Regions from separate parts of the Peribacillus sp. NPDC097284 genome, predicted to be linked through region 2. Evidence: riboswitches for the same ligand, from Rfam matches in the RefSeq annotation. Region 2 holds a riboswitch; the other holds the start of a gene.

Region 1 (4,371 bases), on a different contig from region 2:
GATATCAACTATATTTCGATAGCGGGGTTGTCCGGTTACTCAGGTACGCAAAAAGGAGGACCTGCAAAAAATGGAACACAAATAGCCGACCTTGCAGGAGGCTCCATGCATGCTGTCATCGGGATTTTGTCGGCAGTCATCTACCGGGAGCGGACGGGTGAAGGTCAGTTCATCGATATTAGCATGACCGATTGCAGCTTTGCTTTGAATGCGATATCTGCCCCCCTACATTTACAGGGTGGATTGGAGCTTGAACCGGAAAAGTTGGTATTGAATGGCGGAACATTTTATGATTTTTATGAAACGAAAGACGGCCGTTACTTCTCGGTTGGAAGCTTGGAGCCATCATTCCGTGAAGTGTTATGTGAAGCAATCGGACAGCCTGAACTGTTCGAGTTAAGCATGAAGCAAGATGCGGAAAGTAGCATCCAATTCAAAAGGATCATCAAGCATGCATTTCTTGAAAAGACATTTGAAGAATGGCAGGGCATATTCGAAGAGTTCGAGGCTTGTGTCGAACCGGTGCTGACTTTTTCTGAAGCGACCAATCACCCGCAACTGCAAGCACGTGGCATGATAGTCGAAGTGCCTGATGGAGAAGGAAATATGCAGAGGCAGATGGCTTGTCCCATCAAAACATCGGTCTTCACTCCAGAGTATAAACATGTTGGGATGAAGCCGGGACAAAGTAATGATGAGGTCTTTGGCACTCTTGAATTGGAGCGATAGCAACGGATGGACCGGCAGATGATCTGCCGGTTTTTTTGTGGGTTAAAGGGGGAGTCCCTTAAGACATGTGAATATTTACTAGTTATAACGTATCCACACCGGGTAAGAGAGTATCATCCTTCGAATAAGGACTTGTCTGTATACACCAAGCTCAAATAAGGGGGATGATTGGCATGTTCGGTTTGTCTGATATCACTAAATTTCTCTTTTCCTTTTTTCTGATTTTACCGGTTGTCACGCTCATTCATTTAGGTGGGCATCTATTCTTTGTCACGCTATTTGGCGGTACGGAGAAAAAAATCAAGATCGGATGTGGAGATAAGATTTTCTCCTTTTGCAATATAGAAGTGAGAAAATACTACTTTTGGAATGGGCATTGTGAGTTCAAGGGATTAAAATATGATAATAAGTTCACGAATAGTTTGATTTATCTAGGGGGAGCCCTCTTTAACCTAATTAGCATGTTGTTGATATATAGTTTGGTTTATCAGGGGATCTTGGAGAAATCGGTCCTCTGGTATCAATTCATATATTTCTCTTTCTATATTATGTTCTTTTCCTTATTTCCGATGTATTTTTCCGATGGGTCGCCAAGTGATGGAAAGGCGGCAGAATTGACATTGAAGAACCAGCTCGATGATAAGGTGACAGATGATGTAGTAGGGAAGAAAGAGGATGAGGACGATCGATGTTGTTGAATAAAGGGACGAGCATAGGCTCGTCCCTTTTTGTTCTTATCCCCAGACTTCTTTGGCGACATCCACAACGAACTTTAACTTTTCCCATTGCTGATCTTCCGTTAGCTTGTTGCCAAGATGTGTGGAAGCGAATCCGCATTGAGGGCTTAAGCACAAGTGTTCATGTGGCACGAATTGTCCCGCTTCTTTAATACGTGATTTAACGGTTTCTTTATCTTCAAGTTCGCCATTCTTCGAAGTAACCACACCAAGAACGACTTGTGCGCCGTCATTTGGAATGTGTTCTAATGGTTTAAAATCCCCTGAACGATGATCATCGTATTCCAAGAAAAATCCATCTACATTTTCCTTGGCCAATAGAGTTGGGGCGATACGGGCATAGCTGCCTTCAAAAGCCCAAGTCGATTGGTAATTTCCACGACAAAGGTGAGTCGTGACAACCAAATCCTCTGGTTTTCCCTCCAACGTCCCATTAATCACGCGCAATGCTAAATCGATTAATTGTTCCCTTGTATAATTCCCCTCTTTGAACTGGAAGTCCGGAGCGGAAAGCCTGGCTATGTATACATCATCTAATTGTAAATAACGTACACCGGCATCGTAAAAGGCTTGTAAAGCATCTTGATAGGCTTTGATAATATCTTTTGCATAGTCTTCGATGTCAGGATAGATTTCTTCATTATGGACCCCTACCGCAAATAATTGATTGGGGCTAGGGATGGTTTGTTTCGCCACAGCCCGTCCGTCCACGATTTCATTAAACTCAATAAAGTCTTTAATAAAGGGGTGATCTGGGTTGAAAGAAATTTTTCCTGTATTCCGAACGTTATAACGTTCTGTTTCAATTCCATCAAAGGTGAGGCCTTTTTCCGTGACATACCCTTCGATTCCATTTAAATGTTCCAAGAAGTCAAAGTGCCACCAGGTGCGTCTGAATTCCCCATCAGTCACTGCCTCTAAACCGATTTCTATTTGCTTATCGACGATACGCTTGATTTCCTTCGTTTCAACGTCGCGTAATTGTTCTGCGGTAATGATTCCTTCTTTCCGTTGCTTTCTTGCCAGATGTATACTTTCTGGTCTTAATAGACTTCCTACGTGGTCGGCTTTGAATGGAGCTTTCGTTAAAGTGATAGACATGGTAGATTCCTACTTTCCTTATTAAAATATAAAAACCTCTTCTTTAAAAAAAGAAGAGGTATAATCAGCAATGCTTATATTCTCTTCTTATCTTCAAGTTGAACACTTCTGGAATTAGCACAGTACAGTAAAGTCTGTTGCTGAGGTATCAAAGGGCCAGTCCCTCCACCTCTCTGGATAAGAAAATGAACTATTCAATTAATTACGACTATACAGGTAGTATTAGTAAAGGTCAATAGAAAACAGATAATTTAGAATATAAGCGTTATTAGAAAGTGAGTTTCTCTTAGTTTAAATACTTTTATACACTTTCGCGGTGAAGTATTAAAAAAATCCTTTGACTATTGTCAGAATATTTCTTATAATTGTGTACATTACAGCGAGATAGGGGATTATTCAGATGAGAGATTTTTTTAATAAATTATTAACGGGGATGAGCATAGGGATTGTCGTTTCATTAATTCCGAATGCTTTGTTAGGGGAAATACTTAAACTATTGATTCCACATTTTCCCGTGTTACAGCATATATTCGATATCACCGTTTTCGTGATGAGCTTGTTACCTGTCATGATTGGGGTGATGGTCGGGATTTCGTTCAAGCTATCATCCATTCAAACGGCCAGTATCGGGATCGCGGCCATGGTCGGAAGTGGCGCCATCCAGAAAACGGCTGATGGTTTGTTTGCCCTTAATGGGATTGGCGTTGTAATCAATACTGGAATTACCGCGGCATTGACCGTATTGTTCCTGCAACTAATTGGCGATAGATTAAAGGCGTATGCGATTCTTTTGATGCCGACTTTAAGTATCTTGGTACCAGGAATGATTGGATACTTAATTCTGCCATACGTAAAATCCGCTACGGGACTATTAGGAGTCGGCATCGCTAACGTGACGTCATTGCAGCCCATTTTGATGGGAGCCATTATTTCCGTTATATTCTGTCTCATTATCTTATCTCCCATTTCAACGGTTGGGGTGGCGACGGTCATTATGCTCTCAGGTATAGGATCTGGTGCGGCCAACCTAGGAATCGTGGCAGCTGGTGTGGGCCTAGCCATTGCAAGCTACAAAGCGAATTCATTAGGGACGGCTTTAGCCCATGTGTTGGGTTCCCCTAAGATTCAAATGAGGAATTTCTTCATGAAACCGAAAATTGCGTTTCCCATGTTAATCACGTCCGCTATTCTTGGTGCGTTGGCAGGTTTGTTAAACATACAAGGGACCCCGTATAGTGCTGGATTTGGTTTATCGGGATTGGTCGGTCCCTTGAACTACATGAAACTGGCGGAAGGCGGATGGATTTTCAGTAACATATCCATCATGGTCATCATTTTCTTCATTCTTCCGATTGTGTTGAACCTTGTACTAATCTACGTTTTCTCAAAGAAATTAAAATGGATTAAAGCAGACGACTATACCTTGCATTTTGAATAAAAGGAAACCAAATAAAAGAAGCAGTCAGGCGTTTAGCTCTGGCTGCTTCTTTTGATGAGGAGGCTAATTCAAGGGTACTTCAACTTTTAAATCTAGAATCTGCGGTATCTGATGATGGCCAGGATTCATTTCATCCACTTTACTCAGGATAAATACACGTCTAAACGATTCCACTTACCTTCTTTATAGAGGCAAGCTGGACATCGCACCGGTTGAAGAAGAAAATAGAAAGAGCCATAAACCGAAGCGTATCTCGACGGTTCATGGCATCGGTCTCATCCCGTTAGGAGTTGGTCGAAGGGATGAAGGTTTCTGCGATATGAGATGTGATTGGACCGTACTTCTCCTGTTCGCTAGCGGGATAGG
Region 2 (4,371 bases):
ATAAAAAAACCCCTTCATATAATGATTTTTTAAGAGAACTTTCAATAAAAGAAAGCCTATAATTGCGCCCGTTAAAGAACTAAGAAGAAAAGCTGGCAGAAAACCAAAAAGTGCCGCTTTTTTTCCCAATAATAAAAGCGCGATCGGATAACAGGCGATGGATCCGAGAATGCCTGTCCCCACTATTTCTCCCAAGCAGGCGTGTCCCATCCTTCTTGTTTTTTGGTAGAGGAAGGCCGCCAGCAGGGCACCAACCATGCTGCCCGGAAATGCAAAAATGGAACCTGTACCTGTCATGTTCCTGATAAGGGATACTAAAAAGGCCTGGGTCACAGCAAAAAGCGGCCCCAACATAACGGCTGTCATGACGTTGGTTACATGTTGAATAGGAAACACCTTCGCAAAACCAACAGGGATGTAAACGAATGAGCTAGTCAGGGTAGTGATGGCCGTGAACAAGCTAGTCAACGTCATTTTCCGTAACGAGTTACCAGTATCTAGCATTCAAAGAGGCCAATCCTGTTCGTTGTGAACCATGTCCCAAAATAAATATTCATATCGGGAGGTCATTAAAAAGTGTTTCTCTAATCTTTTCAATTCCCTTTCAGGCATATCTTCCGTCAGTTCGTCTAACAGCTTGGCCAACCATTTGTGCGCATCTGCGAATTCGGGGGATGCATACGATTGAATCCAAGCGATATAACGATTTGTTTCTAGTGCTGTACCATTTTGTTCTTTTAATATCGAGCCAATTTCATAGTAATCCCAGGCACAAGGAAGTAAGCAGGCAATAAGATCGGCTAGAGTTCCATGTTGGGCGGCATTAAGCATATAACCTGTATAGGCAAGGGTAGTAGGGGTTGGTTCGGTATTTTCCAATTCCTCAGAACTAATTCCGAATTCCTTGCAGTAGCTCCTATGCAAATCCATTTCTACCTGTAGAGTCTCATTTAAAATACCAGCAAATTTGGTCATGATCTCAAGGTTAGTGGCCTTGATGCTCCCTAAGGCAAAAAGCTTGGCATAATCGATAAGATAGATATAGTCCTGCTTTAAGTAATAGGCGAATTTTTTTTCTGATAGTGTCCCGTCTCCAATTGCTTGAACGAAAGGATGAGTATGATTCTTTTTCCAAATTTCTTTTGAACGTTCGTGAAGTCTAGCACTGAAAGTTTTCATTTGGGTTTTCGTCATGATTTTTCCCCCTTATAATTCATTCACATACAAAGGAGGGGAGTGTCCAAAAATGAAGAACAGCCGCTTTCATATAGAAAGCGGCTGTTCTAGGAATGTACGAATCCCTTTTTCAACCTGCTTTCCTCCGCTGGTATGACCAGATCAGGTACAAAGGGTTTGATTCTCAGCCTATTAATGGCTCCCCTAGCAGTTTATTATTCAATTAAACGAAAAACCCGTTCCTGAAAACGGAACGGGCCAGATGGATGAAGTCAAATATACGACGACGATATCATCCACTTTCCTCCGCCGGCATCACCCGGATCAGGTTCAAAGGGTCCGGAACATCATTCCATCTCAGTCTTATAGAAGACTCCCCTAGTGGTATTTCGTATGTGATTATTGTCATCATATCAGATAAAAAGGAAATTGCAACCTTTGAATTCAATAGAATTTTATGAGTATTTTGTGGCGTGAAAGGGGTAGTAGGATAAAATCCCCATTGGCAAATGGAGCATCCCTAACCCACGGTCAATTGGAGGGAAATATTGTTATTAGCAAAATAGGGATATGGTCTTACCTTGTGCTAAAAGGGCACACGGAAAAATAATATAAAAATTAAAAATTATTTGAATGCAATTGACTTATCCTTGCAAGTGGGATAAAATCATGTCAAAATCATTTATATTCTGTATTCTTATCCAGAGAGGTGGAGGGACTTGGCCCTATGAAACCTCGGCAACAGACCCATCGGGGAACTGTGCTTCTTCCAACAAGCAATCGCTTGGAAGATAAGAAGAGACGAACGGACCTCTGTCGACCTCTTCTTGGATTAGAAGGGGTTTTTATTTTTGTCAAATAGGGTTTAAGAATCCCTACAACAGGTATATATATTTTGGCTTTAGCAAAGCCTATAAGATTAGGGGCATTATATGTGGAAAATATGAATAAAAGGAAAGGGGCCATTCATATGGCAGAGTTTTTCGAGAAAAAAGAACAGAGGAGAGCATTGTTGATAGAAGAACTATTATCAAATGGTGTATACAAAACCTCTGATGAAAAGCATCTCTATGATGCTCCATTAAAAGCTCTTGAAGATGAATATAAGATTGTTATAGATAAATCAGGTAATGAGTCACCTCCAGAGTGCATGACTTAGTTAACCTATAGTGAACAATCAAAGAGAAAAAGCATTTGCTGTGTAAAGGCAAATGCTTTTTCTCTTTGAACTGACATAAAAAGTACAAAACAGAAAAATATAATGGGTATTTTGTCACATTTCACTAGTGAAATAACATATTTAAAACATGTAAAATGATTGATTTCGCCTAGTGCTTTGGTTATGATAAATATGTAAAATAATTGAAAAATAGGAAGTGGTTATATTGCAGCCTCCTCACATAACAACAGTTGAAAAAATTGAAGAAAAACGAAAAGAAATGATCATGTTAGCAAAAAATTATGGTTTGACAAGCAGGATGACCATTCAAGCAAGTCAAGAGTTGGATTCTTTATTGAATGCGGTCACACATATAAAATTCCTGGGAGTTTGTCGCGAATAATCAGTACATCCCACCAGACCATTCAAATCCAGGCAATCGCCTGTTGCAATGGAAGTCATGTAGTGACACGTTTACCAAGAATGACCAAATCGCGTTCCACTCCATCGAGTTCTGCTATTTTCGGTAAATGCGCCCATTTTTCAAAACCAAATTTTGAAAAAAGCTTAATACTTGGTGCATTGTGTGCGAAAATAAATCCAAGAAGTGTCTTAATCCCTATCTTCGGACTCACCTCTATAGCCTTTTGGATTGAAAGTTGTCCAATTCCTTTCCCACGGAACTCCTCATCTATATAGATGCTAATTTCAGCGGTAAAATCATATGCGGGTCTACCATAAAAAGATTGAAAACTCATCCATCCAGCTGTTTTTCCATCATGTATGATCATATATAATGGCCGTTTGAGAATATGATGTTCTTCAAACCATTTGAGCCGTGATTCTACTGTAACTGGTTCTGTATCCGCAGTAACCATCCTCGAAGGTACTGTAGAATTGTAAATTTCAATAATTTTAGGCAAATCCTCAAATACTGCTTCCCTGAATTCTGTAAACTCCTTCATCATTAAGCTCCAATCCATTTATTATGGCATTCCAATCACCAGTACAGGTGCATCATGCAATTTAATTTTAATTAAGTTATTCAAATGTTAGGCTTGTCCTCTTTTTGGGTATTTAAAAATAAAATACTTCCTAGTGAATACAAAAGGAGAAGCAAAACAAATGAAGAAAATCGTTGGCTTATTTTTTATTGTACTTGTTATTTGTTTAGTTGCCTATGCGTTTCAGGCAGTAGATGCGAAAAACGATCAAAGAGTCATGGCATTTGGAGATTCTTTGACTTATGGAAAGGGCGATAAAGAAGGGGAAGGATATATTGATGACTTGAAACATAAAACGAATGATTCCGATTCAGAAAAAGTCCAATTCTGGAATTATGGTATTAAAGGTCAGGAAACGGACGGTGTCATTAAACAGCTCGAAGATCTTGAGATTAACACAAAATTGGATAAGGCTGACACATTTATCGTCTATATCGGAATCAATGATTTAATTAACAGTAATGGTGGAAACTTAAAAAAAATCAATGATCAAAAGATAAATGATGAAAAGAAAGAGTATGTACAACATTTAGATAAAATTCTTTCTGAGCTTCTAAAGAAAAATAATAAAGCTGATATCTTGGTGATAGGGTTATATAACCCCAATAAAGACGACTTGAAATTAGAAAACCATATTAGTGATTATAATCATTCGATTCAAAAGATGGTGGACAAGGATAGTAGACTAAAGTATATCCCTACCAACGATTTATTCGAAAACAAAGATAAAAAAGCATACTTCAGTGATGAAATTCATCCAAATGAAGAAGGCTATCAGCTTATAACCAATCGAATCTTAGATAAATATGATTTTAAATAAGAACGATAAAAGGGCATGGAGACTTGATTTCCATGCCCTTTTAGGTTTATTTATCGGGGGCGGATTTCTGGTTGGTTATGTTTCTGATGGTGCCTCCGCCTGTGGAAACTGTAAGTCATGGAGCTGCCGATAGCGACCATTATTTAGTAGCAGTTGTTCGTGCGTTCCATTTTCTTGAATTACCCCTTTTTCAAGAACGACAATTTGATCTG

The links. A riboswitch is a leader RNA that binds a small molecule or an ion and turns the genes downstream of it on or off. The one in region 2 is predicted to bind S-adenosylmethionine.
Region 1: it holds a riboswitch for S-adenosylmethionine, as region 2 does, so the genes downstream of both, ACIQXU_RS12705 (5-methyltetrahydropteroyltriglutamate--homocysteine S-methyltransferase) here and ACIQXU_RS06260 (Fur-regulated basic protein FbpA) in region 2, are expected to answer to the same signal.

The regions. Positions count from the first base shown of each region.
Region 1 is NZ_JBIWCZ010000006.1:7,957-12,327, reverse strand. It holds gene ACIQXU_RS12715 (CaiB/BaiF CoA transferase family protein) at 1-729, shown strand, start outside; gene ACIQXU_RS12710 (hypothetical protein) at 903-1,427, shown strand; gene ACIQXU_RS12705 (5-methyltetrahydropteroyltriglutamate--homocysteine S-methyltransferase) at 1,464-2,567, opposite strand; SAM riboswitch class I at 2,652-2,751, opposite strand; gene ACIQXU_RS12700 (PTS sugar transporter subunit IIC) at 2,968-4,005, shown strand; gene ACIQXU_RS12695 (outer membrane protein assembly factor BamD) at 4,289-4,371, opposite strand, start outside.
Region 2 is NZ_JBIWCZ010000002.1:104,728-109,098, forward strand. It holds gene thiD (bifunctional hydroxymethylpyrimidine kinase/phosphomethylpyrimidine kinase) at 1-2, opposite strand, end outside; gene thiW (energy coupling factor transporter S component ThiW) at 1-504, opposite strand, end outside; gene tenA (thiaminase II) at 505-1,194, opposite strand; TPP riboswitch at 1,300-1,392, opposite strand; TPP riboswitch at 1,461-1,566, opposite strand; SAM riboswitch class I at 1,871-1,974, shown strand; gene ACIQXU_RS06260 (Fur-regulated basic protein FbpA) at 2,072-2,335, shown strand; gene ACIQXU_RS06265 (Spo0E family sporulation regulatory protein-aspartic acid phosphatase) at 2,553-2,738, shown strand; gene ACIQXU_RS06270 (GNAT family N-acetyltransferase) at 2,794-3,303, opposite strand; gene ACIQXU_RS06275 (DUF459 domain-containing protein) at 3,461-4,159, shown strand; gene ACIQXU_RS06280 (ABC transporter ATP-binding protein) at 4,235-4,371, opposite strand, start outside.